Regions from separate parts of the Mesorhizobium sp. LNHC221B00 genome, predicted to be linked through region 2. Evidence: predicted binding sites of a transcription regulator. Region 2 holds the regulator's gene; each other region holds the start of a gene.
What was found. Region 2 encodes PhoB, which activates phosphate uptake and scavenging genes when phosphate is short. Its sites were predicted from a motif close to TGTCATNNANCTGTCAT; they were not measured.
Positions count from the first base shown of each region.

Region 1 (6,159 bases), on a different contig from region 2:
CAGGATGTCGCCTCCGGCCGAAAACGCCCTGCCCTCGGCCTTGAGGACCACGACGTCGACACCGTCGTCGCGCTCCCAGGAACGCAGGGCCTTGCCCAGCGCCTCGACCATGCGATGGGTGACGGCATTGAGCGCCTGCGGCCGCGTCAACGTGACGACACCAGCCCTGCCCAACCGTTCGAAGCGAATTTCGTCGCCTCCACCAAAATCCATCGCCTGAGAATCCCTCCCCCGCGCCTGCGGGACTGAAGTGCTAAGCGGCGACCGGGCGAACGTCAATTGTCGTGTGCCGGGACAAGAAGCATGATCGGTTGGAATTGCTACCACACGAACGGGATCAACGCCTTCGTGCGACGCGCATAGTCTGGGAATTCGTCGGGAAATTGCCGTGCCAGAAGCCTGTCTTCGGCACCGACACGCCATAGGAAGATCACGCCCAGCAAGATCAGCAGAAAGACGAAACCACCGCCCACCACGATCGCCGAACCGATGCATGCGACGAGGCCGCCTGTGTACATGGGGTGGCGGACATAGCGATAAGGGCCTGACGTCACCAGTTCATGGCCCTGCTTGGCGGAGACGATCTGGCTCCAATTGCTGCCGAGGGTTTGCCGCGCCCAGACCAGGAAGGCCATCCCGGCAACGGCCACGATGACACCGATGCTGCTCAAGACGGCGTTCACGGGTGCGAAGTTGACGAACCGGAACATCGGCACACGCGGAAGCAGGAAAGCGAGGATCATGGCGAACATCAGCCCCAGTCGCTGCGCGATGTGCTCCTCGGTATCCCGTTTCACACCGAACGCCGAAACGGTCAGGTAGACGATCAGCACGAGCCAGGCGGCATAGATGGACCAGACGAAAACCATGGCTTGCTCCTTCCGTCGCCATGCGGACCTAGCGTGCCGCAAGGACGCGTCAACGCCACACGGCCGGTACCGCCTCTTGGCTCGCGTCCGTGGTCGATGTTAGAAATCGACCGGCAAATGCTGGACGGCGGACGTTGTTCATGGCTCGATTTTTACGCCTTGCGCTGGTGGCAATCGGGCTGATCGGTCGATGCCTGGCCGCCCATCCTGTGCTGGCAACCACGCTGGACGAGATCTACCAGTCGCAGACCATCGTCACCGGCCAAGGCGAGGAGAACCGCCAGACAGGCTTCAGGGATTGCCTGGACAGGGTCCTGGTCAGGGTTTCGGGCGATCAGCGGTTGCTCGACAAACCAGAGATAGCGGATCTGCGCGACAAAGCCGGCAGTTTCGTCGATGCTTTCCGCTACCATGACCGGTTGGAGGGCATTCCGATCCATGACGAGCAAGGCACGCATGACCGGCCGCATGATCTGACCTGCTTCTACAAGCCTGAGGTGATCGACAAGGTGCTGGCGTCGCTGGGCAGCAGGCCCTGGCTGGGCGACCGGCCGACGCTCGCGGTCTTTCTCGTTGCCGAACAGGGTGCCCGACATTTCGTCCTAAGCGCCGAGGAGCAGCGTGGCGAAACGATGCGCGAATCCTTCGTCAATGCTACCGGTCCAATGCTGATCCATGTCGCATTTCCGAAGGCTGCGCAGCTTGCCGGCCTGGGCGAAAAAGCGCTGCGCGCCGCCGACATGGCGAGGCTGGATCGGCAAGCCAAACACGTAGGTGGCGCGCAAGCGCTCGCCGGCAGCATCGTATGGAGCGACAAGGAGCTCGGCTGGATCGCCGATTGGCGGCTAGCCGACCGCGGCAAGACCTATCGCTGGCAGGCGCGTGGCGTCAGCTTCGACGAGGCGTTTCGTGTGGCCATCAGAGGCGCGGTGCAGATTCTTTCGGGTAATGGGCAGCCTTGACTGGATAGGCAGGAGGGATAGCGCGCCCCTCTGGCCTGCTGGGCATCTCTCCACAAGGGGGGAAATTGGCAGCTTCGACCGCTGGCACAAACGTGTCGCATTGGTCAGCACCGAGGGCTCGTGGTAAAAGCCGCTGATCTGGAGTTTTGGCAATGAACAGATTCTCCCCGACAAAGCCAGCCGGCGCGCGCAGCGTCGACGACGTCACCGGCAGCCGCCGCCTGCGCCGCATGCGCAAGGCCGATTGGTCGCGCCGGCTCGTGCAGGAGAACCGGCTCACAGTCGATGATTTGATCTGGCCGATCTTCGTCGTCGAGGGGAAAAATGTGCGCGAGCCGATTGCGGCCATGCCGGGCGTCTTCCGCCTGTCGGTCGATCTGGCTGTCAGGGAGGCGGAACGCGCCGCCAAGCTCGGCATTCCGGCGCTCGCCACCTTCCCCAATGTCGATCTGGCCTTACGCGACCAGACCGGCTCGCACATCCTAGACCCCGACAATGTCATCAACCGCGCGACCCGCGCCATAAAGGACGCGGTGCCCGAGATCGGCATCATCACCGACGCCGCGCTCGACCCGTTCACCAGCCACGGCCATGACGGCATCCTGCGCGACGGCATCATCATCAACGACGAGACGGTCGAACAGGTCGCGGCGGCGGCCGTCATCCAGGCGGCGGCCGGCGCCGACATCATCGCTCCGTCCGACATGATGGACGGCCGTATCGGCGCCATCCGCGACGCGCTCGACGCCAACGGCTTTCAGGACGTGGCGATCATGTCCTACGCGACCAAATTCGCCTCGGCCTTCTACGGCCCCTATCGCGAGGCGGTCGGCACCGCCGGGCTGCTCAAGGGCGACAAGAAGACCTACTATATCGATCATGCCAACTCGGACGAAGCCGTACGCGAGGCCGAGCAGGACATCGCCGAGGGTGCCGACATGCTGATGGTCAAGCCCGGCCTGCCCTATCTCGACATCATCCGCAGGCTGAAGGACGAATTCCAGATGCCGACCTTCGCCTACCAGGTGTCGGGCGAATATTCGATGATCAAGGCGGCGGGCGCCAATGGCTGGATCGACGGCGAGAAAGCGATGCTGGAGAGCTTGCTTGCCTTCAAGCGCGCCGGCTGCGACGGCATCCTGACCTATTTCGCACCTGAAGTGGCGACGATGCTGAAGGGGTAGGTTCTCGCCCTCCCCCGGCCAGTCAGCGACGTGGTCGTCCATGAACGGCATCCGCGACTTCCATAGGGAACTTACAGGCAAGGCCTTCCCGCTACATGTCGGAGAGGTCCGGGTACGTGTTTCTTCGCCGCAGAAAATACCACTTGCAATTCGCAATCGGTTTGCTACAAGGCAACCACTTGCAAAATACAACTGGTTATCGAGGAGGTTTTCATGTCCAAGCTGCGTGTCAACGCTTTCACCCTATCGCTCGACGGCTATGGCGCCGGTCCCGACCAGGATCTGCAAAATCCGCTCGGCATTGGTGGGGAATCCCTGCACAAGTGGTTTGTCGACACCCGCACCTTCCGCAAGATGGTGCTCGGGCAAGACGGCGGCACCACTGACGCCGACGAGGCGTTTGCGGCACGCAGCTTCGAGAATGTCGGCGCGTGGATCCTCGGGCGAAACATGTTCGGGCCGATCCGCGGTGAGTGGCCCGACGACACCTGGAAGGGCTGGTGGGGCGACAACCCGCCCTACCATGTGCCGATCTTCGTGCTGACACACTTCAAGCGAGCGCCGATCACGATGGAGGGCGGCACCACTTTCCACTTCGTCACCGACGGCATCCATTCGGCGCTCGATCAGGCAAGGTCGGCGGCCGGCGGCAAGGACGTGCGGGTCGGCGGCGGTGTCTCGACCGTCCGGCAATATCTCCAGGAAAAACTTATCGACACCATGCACCTAGCGATCTCACCGGTGCTGCTGGGAACAGGCGAGAACCTCTTCGCGGGCCTGGATATGGTGAAGCTTGGCTATCGATGCACGGAGCAGGTGGCGACAGCGCTTGCCACGCATGTGATCATCGATCGAGCGTAGGTGGGGAGCGTAATCTCCCCCCACGTGGGGGAGACCGCAGCCTCATCCGCCTCAATACTTCTCCGGCACGTAGAGTTCGCGCGGCAGAACCTGGCGCTCGTATTCCGGATTGAAGACGCGCTCCGGCAGCGTGATCTCCTCGTGCGGCACCTCTTCATACGGCAGTTGCTTCAGCAGATGATCGATGCAGTTCAGCCGCGCGCGCTTCTTGTCGTTGCCTTCGACGATGAACCAGGGCGCCTCGGGAATGTTGGTGCGGGCGAAGGTTTCTTCCTTGGCCTTGGTGTACTGTTCCCAGCGCACGCGCGACTGCAGGTCCATCGGTGACAGCTTCCACTGCTTCATCGGATCGTGGATGCGCATCAGGAAGCGCATCTGCTGCTCTTCGTCGGTGATCGAGAACCAGTATTTGACCACCGTGATGCCCGAGCGCACCAGCATGCGCTCGAACTCCGGCACGTCGTGGAAGAACTCCTCGACCTGCTCCGGTCCGGCAAAACCCATCACCCGTTCGACGCCGGAACGGTTGTACCAGGAGCGGTCGAACAGCACGATCTCGCCACCGGCCGGCAGATGCGGGACGTAGCGCTGGAAATACCATTGCGATTTCTCGCGCTCGGTCGGTGCCGGCAGTGCCACGACGCGGCAGATGCGCGGATTGAGCCGCTGGGTGATGCGCTTGATGACGCCGCCCTTGCCGGCGGAGTCGCGGCCCTCGAAAATCACCACCAGCTTCTTCCTGTGATAGGCGACCCACGACTGCAGCTTGATCAGCTCCGACTGCAAGGTGATCAGGTCGCGGAAATATTGCATGCGGTCGATCGATGGCGGATGTGAGTTCTTGTAGATCTTGGCGATCTCCATCGACAGCGCCGGTTCCGACATTTCGAGCTCATAGTCTTCGTCGAGCGTGTCGGCGAGCTCGGCTTCGAGCCAGTCTTTTGCAGGGGAATTCTGTCTCAGCTCGGTCATATCAGTTGCTCCGCGTGCAAGCCTGTCGGTTTATGTCCCGGCGCCCCAACCCGGCTGGCCCGCGGCCTGGAACGGAACACCTTAGCCGAATTCAATATAGGCCGGCAGTGACGGTTTTATTGCAGCCCGAGCACGATCGCCGGCGCTGCAAATCCCTCGAGATATGATCGATCGTCGTCCTTGCATGGCGACAAACCGGCCGAATTGTCCTACAAATCCCCGGTCGCATTCCGGGCTGCCCTTTCGCGCCGCCCCAATTCAACTCAGCCCCAGTTCAACACGGCCCAATTCAATACGGCCCCAATTCAACACAATCGCGAGGACTGACATGGAATACCGCACTCTCGGCCGTTCCGGCCTGAAGGTTTCGACACTGACCATGGGCACCATGACCTTCGGCGGCGCCGGCCCGTTCGCCGCTGTCGGCAACAGCGATCTCGCCGAAGCCAAACGGATGATCGACATGTGCATCGATGCCGGCATCAATCTTCTCGACACCGCCAATGTCTATTCCAACGGCATCTCGGAAGAGATCATTGGCGAAGCACTCGGCGGCAAGCGCAAGAACGACGTGCTGATCGCCTCCAAGGCGAGGATGCGGATCGGCAAGGGACCCAACGACGAAGGCCTGTCGCGCTATCACCTGATCCGCGAATGCGAGAGGAGCTTGAAGCGGCTCAAGACCGATGTCATCGATATCTATTTCCTGCACGAATGGGACGGTCTGACGCCTCTCGAGGAAACCATCGCCGCGCTCGACACGTTGGTCGGCCAGGGCAAGATCCGCTATGTCGGCTGCTCCAACTACTCCGGCTGGCAGGTGATGAAGGGTCTTGCCGTCAGCGACAGCCATCACCAGCCGCGTTTTGTCACCCAGCAAATCCACTACTCGCTGGAGGCGCGCGAGGCAGAGTATGAATTGCTGCCGATCTCGGTCGACCAGGGGCTCGGCGTGCTGGTGTGGAGCCCGCTCGCCGGCGGCTTGCTGTCCGGCAAATACCGCCGCGACAGCCCCACCGCCCGACAGCTCGCCGGCTGGTCCGAGCCGCCGATCCGGGACGAAGACCGGCTTTGGCGGATCGTCGACGTGCTGGTCGAAATCGGCAAGGCCCGGGGTGTTTCCGCGGCGCAGGTGGCCCTTGCCTGGCTGCTCGGCCGCCCCGCCGTCTCCTCCCTGGTGATCGGTGCCCGCAACGATGCCCAGCTCAAGGATAATCTCGCAGCCGCAGCCCTGGAACTCAGTGCCGACGAACGCCAGCGCCTCGACGCGGTCAGCCGGCCGCCTTTGCTCTACCCCTACTGGCACCAGCA
Region 1 is NZ_AYWR01000031.1:31,807-37,965, reverse strand. Features, by position in the region: gene X741_RS139940 (enoyl-CoA hydratase/isomerase family protein) at 1-213, opposite strand, end outside; gene X741_RS1000000167705 (isoprenylcysteine carboxylmethyltransferase family protein) at 321-869, opposite strand; gene X741_RS139945 (DUF2066 domain-containing protein) at 1,010-1,831, shown strand; gene hemB (porphobilinogen synthase) at 1,984-3,015, shown strand; gene X741_RS139955 (dihydrofolate reductase family protein) at 3,229-3,876, shown strand; gene ppk2 (polyphosphate kinase 2) at 3,928-4,848, opposite strand; gene X741_RS139965 (aldo/keto reductase) at 5,177-6,159, shown strand, end outside.
Region 1: the regulator PhoB is predicted to act here: its motif matches at 4,956-4,972, upstream of ppk2 (polyphosphate kinase 2).

Region 2 (6,159 bases):
GACGCCATCGTCAGGCGGTTTGCGCTGACAGACGCGATCTTCCACGCAATGACCCGCGCCGCCGCGATATTGGTGCTGGTGCTGCTCGGCGGCGTCGCGATCTCGCTGTTTGCCGGCTCTTGGCAGGCCCTCTCGACCTTCGGCTTCTCGTTCCTGACCAGCGAAAGCTGGAACCCGGTGACGGAGAAATTCGGCGCGCTGGCGCCGATCTACGGCACCATCATCACCTCGGCAATCGCCATCCTGATCGCCGTGCCGCTCGGCATCGGCATCGCCATTTTCCTCACCGAGCTTTGCCCGCGCCCGCTGCGGCGCCCCATCGGCATGGCGGTGGAATTGCTGGCCGGCATTCCCTCGATCATCTACGGCATCTGGGGCCTGTTCGTGCTGGCGCCGTTCCTGCAGACCACGGTGCAGCCGTTCATCATCAGCGTGTTCCACGGTATCCCAGGCCTCAGCAGCCTGTTTGCCGGCCCGCCCTACGGCATCGGCCTGCTGACATCGTCGATGATCCTCGCCATCATGGTGCTGCCTTTCATCACCTCGATCACCAAGGACGTCTTCGACACGGTGCCTCCGGTGCTGAAGGAATCGGCCTACGGCATCGGCTGCACGACCTGGGAAGTGACCCGCCGCGTCGTCATCCCCTACACTCGGATCGGCATCATGGGCGGCGTCATGCTCGGCCTTGGCCGCGCGCTCGGCGAAACCATGGCGGTGACCTTCGTCATCGGCAACGCCCACCGCATCAGTACGTCGCTGTTTGCGCCCGCAACGACGATCTCCGCGACCATCGCCAACGAATTCACCGAGGCGGTCGGCGATCTCTACACGTCTTCGCTGGTGGCGCTCGGCCTGATCCTGTTCGTCATCACTTTCCTGATCCTTGCCATCGCACGCTACATGCTGATGCGCATCGACGCCCGCACCGGAGCCTGAACCGATGTCGACAGCCACGTCGCTTCACCAGAGCCGCAAGCGCAAGAATGGCGTGATGATGACGCTGTGCGTCGCCGCGGCGGGCATCGGCCTTGCCTGGCTGGCGCTCATTCTCGGCGCCCTGCTCTACAAGGGCCTGTCGGGCGTCAATCTTTCGGTCTTCACGCAAATGACCCCGCCGCCCGGCGACGCCGGCGGCCTGCTCAACGCCATCTACGGCAGCATCGTGATGACCGTCATCGGCATCATTGTCGGCACGCCGATCGGTGTGCTGGCCGGCACCTACATGGCCGAATACGGCCGCTTTTCGAAGCTCACCACCATTGTGCGCTTCATCAACGACATCCTTCTGTCGGCGCCGTCGATCATCATCGGCCTGTTCGTCTACGAATTGATGGTTCGGCCGATGGGGCACTTCTCGGCGATCGCTGGCGCCGTCGCGCTGGCCATCCTGGTCATCCCCGTCGTCGTGCGCACCACCGAGGACATGCTCAATCTGGTGCCCAACGCCTTGCGCGAAGCCGGCACCGCGATCGGCGCGCCGCGCTGGGTGGTCATCCGTTCTGTCGCCTACCGCGCCGCGCTTTCGGGCATCGTCACCGGCATATTGCTGGCCATCGCCCGCATCTCCGGCGAAACGGCGCCGCTGCTGTTCACCGCGCTCAACAACCAGTTCTGGTCGAGCAATCTCAACGCGCCGATGGCCAGCCTGCCTGTCACCATCTTCCAGTTCGCTCTCAGCCCCTACGAGGAATGGCAGCAGCTGGCCTGGACCGGCGCACTCATAATTACATTGACGGTTCTCGCGCTCAGCATCTTTGCGCGCAGCCTGACCGGACGCAGAGAGGACAAATGAGCCAGATGTTGTCTCCAGACATGACGATCGCCGCCGAGGCAGCCGCCAAGGCAAAGATCGAGGTCAAGAACCTCAATTTCTACTACGGCCAGTCGAAGGCGCTGAAGGACATCACGCTGTCGCTGCCCGAACGCAGCGTCACCGCCTTCATCGGACCGTCGGGCTGCGGAAAGTCGACGCTGCTGCGCGTCTTCAACCGCATCTACGAGCTCTATCCCAGGCAGACAGCCGAGGGCCAGGTGCTGCTCGACGGCAAGAACGTTCTCGACCGCTCGCAGGATCTCAACCTGTTGCGCACCAAGATCGGCATGGTGTTCCAGAAGCCGACGCCGTTCCCGATGTCGATCTATGAGAACATCGCCTTCGGTGTCAGGCTCTATGAGAAGATCAGCAAGGCCGAGATGGACGGCCGCGTCGAACAGGCGCTGAAGCGCGCAGCACTCTGGACCGAGGTCAAGGACAAGCTCAATGCCAGCGGCCTCAGCCTTTCGGGCGGCCAGCAGCAGCGGCTCTGCATTGCCCGTACCGTGGCGGTGAAGCCGGAAGTCATCCTGCTCGACGAGCCGGCCTCGGCGCTCGATCCGCTGTCGACCGCCAAGATCGAGGAGCTGATCGACGAATTGCAGGCCGACTACACGATCGTCATCGTCACCCACAACATGCAGCAGGCGGCGCGCGTGTCGAAGCAGACGGCCTTCATGTACCTGGGCGAACTGGTCGAGTTCGACAAGACGGAGAAGATATTCACGTCGCCCCGCGAGAAGCGCACGCAGGACTACATCACCGGCCGCTTCGGCTGATCGCACGCATACGAGGACCAGGATCATGGCCGAACACACGGTTGCAGCCTTCGACGAAGATCTCGGACAGATCAGCAGGCTGATCAGCGACATGGGCGACCTCGCCGGCTCGATGGTCGGCGGTGCCACCAAGGCGCTGCTGAACTCCGACAATGCGCTCGCCCAACGCGTCGTCTCCGATGACGCGATCATGGATGCGCGCCAGCGCGAGCTGGACGACCGCGCCATCACGCTGATCGCAAAGCGCCAGCCGATGGCCGACGATCTGCGCCATGTCGTGGGCTCGATCCGCATGGCCGGCGATCTCGAACGCATCGGCGACCTTGCCAAGAACATCGCCAAGCGCGTCGGCACGGTCGGGCTCTCCGCCACGCCGCGCGACCTGTCGCACTCCATCGACGCGATGGCGCAGCTGGTGCTGATCCAGGTTCAGGGTGTCATCGAGGAATATGCGGCGCGCGATGCCGCCGCACTGGCCAAGCTGCGCGCCGACGACGAGCGTATCGACGTCAAATACACTTCGGTGTTTCGCGAACTGCTGACCTACATGATGGAAGATCCGCGCAACATCACCGCCTGCACGCATCTTCTGTTCTGTGCCAAGAACCTCGAACGCATCGGCGACCACGTGACCAACATCGCCGAGAATGCGTATTATGTGCTGACCGGCACGCAGCTGCCCGCCAATCGCCCGAAGCAGGACGAAACCGCGATGTCGGCGCCGGCGGCATAGCAGGGGTGACCAGCCGATGATCGCGCCACGCATCATGGTGGTGGAGGATGAGGAGCCGCTAGGGGTGCTGCTCCGCTACAATCTGGAATCCGAGGGCTACCAAGTCGAGGTGGTGACGCGCGGCGACGAGGCGGAGATCCGCCTGCAGGAGAACGTGCCCGACCTTCTGGTGCTCGACTGGATGGTGCCGGCGGTGTCCGGCATCGAACTCTGCCGGCGCCTGCGGATGCGGCCCGAGACCGAGCGGCTGCCGATCATCATGCTGACCGCGCGGGGCGAGGAGAGCGACCGCGTGCGCGGCCTGTCGACCGGCGCCGACGACTATCTGGTCAAGCCGTTCTCGACGCCGGAGTTCATGGCACGCGTCAAGGCGCTGCTGCGCCGCGCCAAACCTGAAGTGCTGTCCAGCGTGCTCAAGGTCGGCGATATCGTGCTCGACCGCGAATCGCACCGTGTCTACCGCAAGAAGAGCGAGATCCGGCTCGGGCCGACCGAGTTCCGCCTGCTCGAATTCATGATGCGCCATCCCGGCCGGGTGTTCTCGCGCAGCCAGCTGCTCGACAATGTCTGGGGCGAGACGATCTACATAGACGAGCGCACCGTCGACGTGCATGTCGGGCGGCTGCGCAAGGCGGTCAACAATGGCCGCATGCCGGATGTGATCCGCACGATTCGTGGGGCGGGCTACGCGATCCGGGAAGATTAGGGGATATGCTGATATTCAGGTGATGCCGGCCTGCGAATGGCGGCTTCCTGCGCTTCCGGTACTCACGGACCCAAATGTCCGCTCCGTTCCGGTTCTCGGAATCCACCATTCTCGCCTCGGCCTGACCTGAATCTCAACACATCCCGGCGCCTTGCTCAGGCAACATTCTTCCCAGCCGCGCCTGCTCTCGCCTGCACGCCCGGCGCGAAAATTTCCTGGTCGACGAAGGTCAGTGCGCGCATGGCGCAGCCTTCGCGGATCAGCGGCAGTTCGTTAGGCTCGGTGTCGAAGGAGATCGATTTCGAGTGCTGGCCACCGGCGGTCTGGGCAATCGCCTCGCGCAATGCCGGCTCGATCAGGTCGAAGGCGGCGGCGCTGACGCCGACCATGGCGACGGGGGCGGGATCGATCAGCGCGAACAGGCTGCCGAGGCCATAGCCGAGCGCCTCGCCGGCCTTGCGATAGGCCTGGCGCTCCGGCCCGTCCTTGTCGCGCGCCGAGGCCGCCAGCGCCCGCATGTCGGCGTCGCTGACGTCGACCGGTTCGGTGTCCTCGCCAAGCTGTCTCGCGTTGCGCCAGATGGCGTAGTTGCCGGCATAGGCCTCGACGCAGCCGCGCCGTCCGCAGCGGCAGAGTGCGCCGCCCGGCCGGTGGATCATGTGGCCGAATTCGCCACCCGACGAGTGGGTGCCGGTGAACAGTTGGCCCTTCAGCACAAGGCCCATGCCGATGCCGTGAGACAGCAGAATGGCGATGAAGTCGTCGCGGTAGCGCTCGGGATCGCGCCAGCGCAGCGCCACCGCCATCATGTTGCAGTCGTTTTCCATGGTGGCGGGGATGCCGAACTCGGCCTCGAATATGTCGGCGAACGCGATGTCGGTCTGCGGCGTGATCGGCGACCACAGCATGGCGCGCGCCTCGGTATCGGTGATGCCCTGGATGGCTAGTGCGATGCGGGCGACGCTGCGGACATCGATGTCGGGATCGTCGATGCGGCGCCGCACGATGGCGACGCATTCGCCGATCAGCGCCTCGCGCGACATGGTCAGCGTGTCCAGCCGGCGCTGTTCCTCCGATATCACCTGGCCGGCATAGTCGATGACGGCGACCGACAGGAAATTCAGCGACAGCACCACGGTCATCACCGCCGCCGCCTCCGGGTTGAGGGTAAGGCCGACCTGCGGCCTGCCGCGTTTCAGCGACCCGGCCTCGCTCGGCTTGCCCTCGGTCAGGACGCCTTCGCCGATCAGGTCGGAGGAGATCGCCGAGATGGTCGAGTGGCTGAGGCCGGTGGTGGCGGCGATCTCGGTGCGCGAAGGCTGACCGGCACGGCGCACGGCCGAGATCACCATGGCGCGGTTGCGCCGGCGCAGATCGTCGTGGCGGATTCCGACCGACATGTTCACCCACATCCTCCCGGTCGCCGCGGCCTTTCGTGCCTCCCGAAGGCCGCCAGCGAAGCCGCCAAATACTGGCAGAAGCGCCGCACGCCGTCATTATTTATTCCGGAGCTCGAAAAAAGTCCGCGGCACCTCAAAATCCATCAGAATCATTGTTGACAGTGTTCCGGCGATGGACCAGTGTTTTTTCGAGGCTCGAAAAAATAGGGTCTTTGTGCCGGCCTTAGGGTCAGTTTGGTCGCGCTATACGCGGCGCAGGGAGGAATATCATGAAGAAATTCACAGCCGCCATCCTGGCGGGTGTCGCCATGTCGCTGACGCTTGCGTCGGTCGCGCAGGCGAAGGACAAGGTCATCGGCGTTTCCTGGTCCAACTTCCAGGAAGAGCGCTGGAAGACCGACGAGGCCGCGATGAAAAAAGCGATCGAGGCCGCCGGCGACAAGTACATCTCCGCCGACGCGCAGTCCAATCCCGGCAAGCAGCTCACCGATGTCGAAAGCCTGATCTCGCAAGGCGCCAATTCGCTGATCATCCTGGCGCAGGACGCCTCGGCCATAGGCCCGGCGGTGCAGAAGGCATTGGACGAAGGCATTCCGGTCGTCGGTTATGACCGCCTGATCGAGAACAAGGACGTCTTCTACCTGACCTTCGACAACAAGGAAGTCGGCCGCTTGCAGGCCAGCGCGGTGTTCAAGGCCAAGCCGGAAGGCAACTACGTCTTCATC
Region 2 is NZ_AYWR01000004.1:178,180-184,338, reverse strand. Features, by position in the region: gene pstC (phosphate ABC transporter permease subunit PstC) at 1-939, shown strand, start outside; gene pstA (phosphate ABC transporter permease PstA) at 944-1,795, shown strand; gene pstB (phosphate ABC transporter ATP-binding protein PstB) at 1,792-2,595, shown strand; gene phoU (phosphate signaling complex protein PhoU) at 2,621-3,328, shown strand; gene phoB (phosphate regulon transcriptional regulator PhoB) at 3,345-4,034, shown strand; gene X741_RS159070 (ROK family protein) at 4,190-5,434, opposite strand; gene xylF (D-xylose ABC transporter substrate-binding protein) at 5,704-6,159, shown strand, end outside.

Region 3 (6,159 bases), on a different contig from region 2:
CTGCGCACCGTGCCGCGCGTCTCGGCGCTGGATGTGGTTGCGGAGCCGCTGGTCGAACGCGGTGAGGACCGTGAGGCGGCAAGAAGCAAGGCGCGCGCGCTGCTGGCGCAGCTCAACCTGCCGGAGAAGCTCTGGGCGCTGCCGCCGGCAACCTTCTCCGGCGGCGAGCAGCAGCGTGTCAACATCGCGCGCGGCTTCATCACCGAACACCCGATCCTGTTGCTCGACGAGCCGACCGCCTCGCTCGATGCGAGGAACCGCGACGTGGTGATCGAACTCATCGCCGCCAAGAAGGCGGATGGCGTCGCCCTGCTCGGCATCTTCCACGACCACGACGTGCGCGAGGCGGTGGCCGACCGCATCATCGACGTCACCGCTTTCGCTCCGGGAAAACTCGCCGCATGACCAGGAAATTGTCGGAGACGCCGCTGGTTCACCCGACAGCGGAGGTGCACAATTCCACGCTCGGCCGCTGGACCGAGATCGCCGACCGCAGCCGGGTCTCGGAAAGCGAACTCGGCGACTATTCCTACATGATGCAAGACTGCGCCGTCTGGTGCGCGACGATCGGCAAGTTTGCCAACATCGCCGCAAGCGTGCGCCTCAACGCCACCAACCACCCGACCTGGCGGCCGACGCTGCACCACTTCACCTACCGCGCCTCCGATTATTGGGACGACGCCGAGCACGAGAGCGAATTCTTCGCGGAGCGTCGCGCCAAGCGCGTCACCATCGGCCACGACACCTGGCTCGGCCATGGCTCGACCGTCCTGCCCGGCATAACGGTCGGTGATGGCGCGGCGGTTGGCGCTGGAGCGGTCGTATCGAAAGATGTCGCCCCCTACACGATCGTCGCCGGCGTGCCGGCAAAACCGATCCGCGAGCGCTTCGACCGCAGAACGGCCGAACGCTATCAGGCACTCGCCTGGTGGGATTGGGATCACGCTCGGCTGCGTGCCTCACTCGACGATTTCCGGGAACTGTCCGCCGAAGCCTTCCTGGAGAAATACGAGGGATAGCTCCTCACATCGTCGTCATGGGAACTCGTTCATATCCTTGACACACGACTCGGACACGAGGCCATCTCCCCAAGGAGATCGCAATGCCCGACACAATCAGCCCCTCGCTCGCTGGATTCTTTGCCGGCTCCAACCCGACGCCACCGGCGCATCTTGGCACGCGCTACGACACGTCGGGCAACTTCCTGATCGAGCCCGGCAACACCGTCGTCAGCCATCTGGTCGGCGGCTCGCCGTCGCAGGCCGTGGTGCTTGCGGTGCGCGAGAAGATGAGGGCGATGCCCGATGCTGATCGGCTGGCCTTCACGCCCGTCTCCAGCCTGCACATGACGCTGTTCCAAGGCATCATCGAATACCGCCGCCGCTTGCCCTACTGGCCGCAGGATGTGCCGCTCGATACCAGCATCGACGCCATGACCCGCCTTTACCTGGAACGCTTGAAGGATTTCCGGGGCTTCGGCCCGTTCAACATCAAGGTGGTCGAAATCGTGCCCACCGGCCTCACCGTTGCCGGTGCGACGGACGAGGATGTGCGCATCATGCGTCAATGGCGCGATGCGCTGGCGGTGCCGTTCGGGTACCGGCACCCCGATCACGACGCTTACGTCTTCCACATCACCCTCGCCTATCAGATCCAGCGTCTTGCCGACGACAGGGCGGCCGCGTGGCAGACGCTGTTCGACGATTGCCTGGCGCTTCTCGCGCGCCAGGCGCCGGTGATCGAGATCAAGCCGCCCGCCTTCTGCAGCTTCCGCGACATGGAGCATTTCGAGGAATTGCTGGTCCTCGGCTGATCGCGCGGAAACGGGCGCATGACGCAGCGCCTGTGGAGCGTAACAAAACTGACATCCAGGCGACATGGCAGGTTCATGTGGCTGCGTTAGGCGAGAAGCCTGACGATCAACATGGTCCTGACGGGAACCTGCCCATGCCAGCAACCTCAGCCACGCTCGAAATCCGCGGCGTCACCCGACGATTTGGCAAGAACACCGCTGTCAGCGATATCAACATCTCGATCCCGCAGGGTCAGATGGTCGGCGTCATCGGCCGTTCCGGCGCCGGCAAATCGACCCTTCTTCGCATGATCAACCGTCTCATCGATCCCAGCCAGGGGTCGATTTTTTTTGACGGCGCCGAAGTCTCCCAGTTGCGCGGCTCGCCGCTGCGGCGCTGGCAGCGCGACTGCGCCATGATCTTCCAGCAGTTCAACCTGGTGCCGCGCCTCGACGTGCTGACCAATGTGCTGCTCGGCAAGCTGAACCACCGTTCGACGATATCGAACCTTTTCGGCATGTTCTCCCGCGCCGAATGCGCCGAGGCCGTCGCCGCCCTTGAGCGGCTCGACATCGCCCGCACCGCACTGCAGCCCGCCGGAACGCTATCGGGCGGACAGCAGCAGCGCGTCGCCATCGCCCGCGCCATGATGCAGCAGCCCAGGGTGATCCTCGCCGACGAGCCGATCGCCTCGCTCGACCCGCTCAATGCCAAGGTGGTGATGGATTCGCTGCAGGACATCAATCTGCGCGAGGGCATCACGGTCGTCACCAACCTCCACACGCTGGATACCGCCCGCACCTATTGCAACCGCATCATCGGCATGGCGGCCGGCAAGGTCGTCTTCGATGGCGCGCCGGAAGAGCTCGACCGCGAGGCCGTCCGCCTCGTCTACGGCGCCGACAGCAATGGTGGCGAGATTTCGGAGGCCATCACCTCCACCAGCGTTGCCTTCAAGCGAAAGATCGCCGCATCCGCCGGACCGCTCGAACCTGCGTTTCCAGGTTACTGAGTTCAAGAAAAGAGCGGCTCGGATCGTCCGCCCGCGTCAAGGGCACCTGTCAAAATCGATAACGCTGCCGGCGCGGGGCCGGAACCTACAGGAGAGATATCAATGTTCAGGAAGATGGTTCTCAGCGCCGTTTCGGTGCTCGCCATGGCCACCAGCATGGCCCACGCCGCCGACATGAAGGAATTCCGAGTCGGCATTCTCGGTGGCGAGAACGAAACCGACCGGCTGCGCAACTACCAGTGCCTGGCCGACCATTTGAAGGCTGAATTCGGCTTCGAAAAGGTCTCGCTGTTCCCGGCCGCCGACTATGACGGCGTCATCCAGGGCCTGCTCGGCGGTACGCTCGATTTCGCCGAACTCGGCGCTTCCGGCTACGCCAGCGTCGCGCTGAAGGACCCGAAGGCCGTTACCCCGATCCTCACCACCCAGCAGACCGACGGCGCCACCGGCTATTATTCGATCGGCCTGGCACTCAAGTCCTCCGGTATCACCGACATCAAATCGGCCAAGGGCAAGAAGCTCGGCTACGCCGATCCGGATTCGACCTCGGGCTACCTGATCCCGCTGACCCAGATCCCGAAGGACACCGGCGCTTCGAACGAGACCTTCTTCGCTTCGACCCAGTTCAACGGCGGCCACGAGAACAACGTCCTGGCCGTGCGTGACGGCAAGGTCGACGTCGCCGTGGACGATTCCTCGGGCATCGGCGACTTCAAGAACGGCTACACTTCGGGCACCTTCCACAAGGAAGTCGCCAAGGGCGCCGTCGACCCCAACGACTTCGTCGAAGTCTGGCGCTCGGGCCTGATTCCGAACGGCCCGCTGGTCGTGCGCACCGCGCTTGGCGACGACATGACCGCCAAGCTGACCGCCTTCTTCACCGACCTGCCCAAGAAGGACAAGGCTTGCTTCGAAGGCGTGGAAGGCGGCGATTTTACCGGCTACGTTCCGGTGAAGGCGGACTTCTACAACGTCATCGTCGAAGCCCGTAAGGCAGCCATCGGCGGCTAACGGCGAAATCGGAAAGGGCGGCGCTGAAAACGCCGCCCTTTTTGCATCTCCGATCATGACCCTTTCCGTGACAGCCCCCTCTTCTGGCGCTACCCACCAGATGGCCGATGCCTGGCGACGGCAGACGTCGTTGCGCCGGTTCTATACCGCCCTCGGCGTCGCGCTGCTGCTTGTCGCCATGCTCGCCAGCATGTGGTTCGCCGACGAAGCCAATGCCGGCCATTTCTTCGACCGGCTGCCGCACATCCTGGATTTCCTGAGCTGGCTCGTCCCCAAGGACTGGAACGACGTCTGGCGGGCTTTGTTCGACATCGCCTCGCCGCATGATACCGGCACCCAGGAATTCAACTTCCCGCTTGGCCGCGTCTATGTCTGGGGCGGTTTCTACATCCCCGAATATTTCGAGCTGATGCTGACCACGGTGAACGTGGCGCTGGTCTCCACCTTCATCGGTTTCGTCTTCGCCGTGCCGTTCTCCTTCATCGCCGCGCGCAACCTGACACCGCACCCTGTGCTGCGGCTTGTCGTCAAGCGCTTCATGGAGCTGCTGCGCGCCTTCCCCGAGATCGTCATCGCCGGCCTGTTCGCGGCCATCGTCTCGATCGGCCCGGTGGCCGCCATCATCGCCATCGGCCTGCATTCGATCGGCGCGTTGGGCAAGCTGTTCTACGAGATCAATGAGAACATCGACATGCGGGCCGAGGAAGGCCTGCGGGCGGTTGGCGCCAACTGGTTCGAGCGGGTTCGCTTTGCCGTCCTGCCGCAGGTTCTGCCCAACTTCATGTCCTACACGCTGCTGCGGATCGAGATCAACGTTCGTATCTCCACCATCATGGGCGCGGTCGGCGGCGGCGGCATTGGCGAGGAGCTCAAGCTCTCCATCTCGCGCGGCTTCGGCGCCAAGACGCTGGCGCTGGTGCTGCTCCTTTTCACCACCATCTTCATCGTCGACCAGTTCTCCGCCTGGCTGCGCCGCAAGCTCGTCGGCGAGCAGGCCTTCGTGATGGGGGCTTAGACCATGGTCCCGAAAAGTGGAGGCCGGTTTTCGGAAGAGATCATGGTCAAACAAAAAGATGAATCATGGCGACCATGACGTCAGACGAAATCAGCGCGATCGAGGACCGCTTTCCGCAGGTGTTCCGGCGCCCGGCCTACAAGCGCTTCGGCCCGCTGTTCCTGCTTCTGGGCACGGTGCTCTACCTCGCCTATGCGATGTGGTTCTTCAGCCTGCCGCAGGTGCTGCGGGAATCGCACTGGGAGCGCCTGCCGCTGTTCCTGTCGCAGTGGGTCAGCTACGATCTGCAGCCGGAGTTTCGCCTCGACCAAGCCGAGATCACGCCAAAGTATCCGCGCTTCTCCGCGCTTGGCGAGAACCCGAACCCCGACTGGGTGATCAGGAACCCGGACGGCACGTTCACCGTGCAGATCGACGGGCCGGCTAAATCCGTCACTTTCGACAAGGCGCAGGCGACGATCATGGCCAACGGCCAGACCGTGCCTGTCGCGCTGACCAGCGGCAAGCCGATTATCTCAGGCCCGGAGCCGGACTGGATCACCGCGCATGACGACGAAGTGGTCGCCAAGATGGGCTTCGCCGGCGAGGTGCGCGTCACCGTCGACCGCGTCAAAGTGCGCAAGCGCTTCCTCGGCTGGGCGAATTTCGTCTTCGACACCCGCTCGCCCTTCTTCGGCAAATCGGCGGGAGACGTGGTCTCGCTGATCGTGTCCGGGCCGCAGCTGAAACCCGGCACCTCGAACCTCGCGCTTGCCGGCGACAACATCTGGAACAACGCCCAATGGCAGCACGGCGACGTCTGGACGAAGCTGCTGCAGACCATCGTCATGGCGTTTCTCGGCACGCTGCTCGGGGGCATCGTCGCCTTTCCGCTGGCATTCTTCGCCGCCCGCAACATCACGCCGAGCGGATTGCTGAGCCAGGTGCTCAAGCGTTTCTTCGACTTCATGCGCTCGGTCGACATGCTGATCTGGGCATTGTTCTTCACCCGCGCCTTCGGGCCAGGGCCCCTGGCCGGCAGCGCCGCGATCTTCTTCACCGAGATCGGCACGCTCGGCAAAACCTATTCCGAGGCGTTGGAGAACATCGACGACAAGCCGCGCGAGGGCGTCGTCTCGACCGGCGCCAACGGCCTTCTGGTGCAGCGCTACGGCGTGATACCGGAAGTGGTGCCCGTGTTCATCAGCCAGACGCTCTACCAGTGGGAATCCAACACCCGCGGCGCCAGCATCATCGGCGCCGTCGGCGCCGGCGGCATCGGCCTGAAATTATGGGAAGCGATGCGCACCAACTCCAATTGGGCCAACGTCTTCTACATGGTGCTGCTG
Region 3 is NZ_AYWR01000036.1:552-6,710, forward strand. Features, by position in the region: gene phnL (phosphonate C-P lyase system protein PhnL) at 1-405, shown strand, start outside; gene X741_RS138425 (DapH/DapD/GlmU-related protein) at 402-1,019, shown strand; gene X741_RS138420 (DUF1868 domain-containing protein) at 1,103-1,813, shown strand; gene phnC (phosphonate ABC transporter ATP-binding protein) at 1,948-2,805, shown strand; gene phnD (phosphonate ABC transporter substrate-binding protein) at 2,908-3,816, shown strand; gene phnE (phosphonate ABC transporter, permease protein PhnE) at 3,872-4,831, shown strand; gene phnE (phosphonate ABC transporter, permease protein PhnE) at 4,897-6,159, shown strand, end outside.
Region 3: the regulator PhoB is predicted to act here: its motif matches at 1,852-1,868, upstream of phnC (phosphonate ABC transporter ATP-binding protein).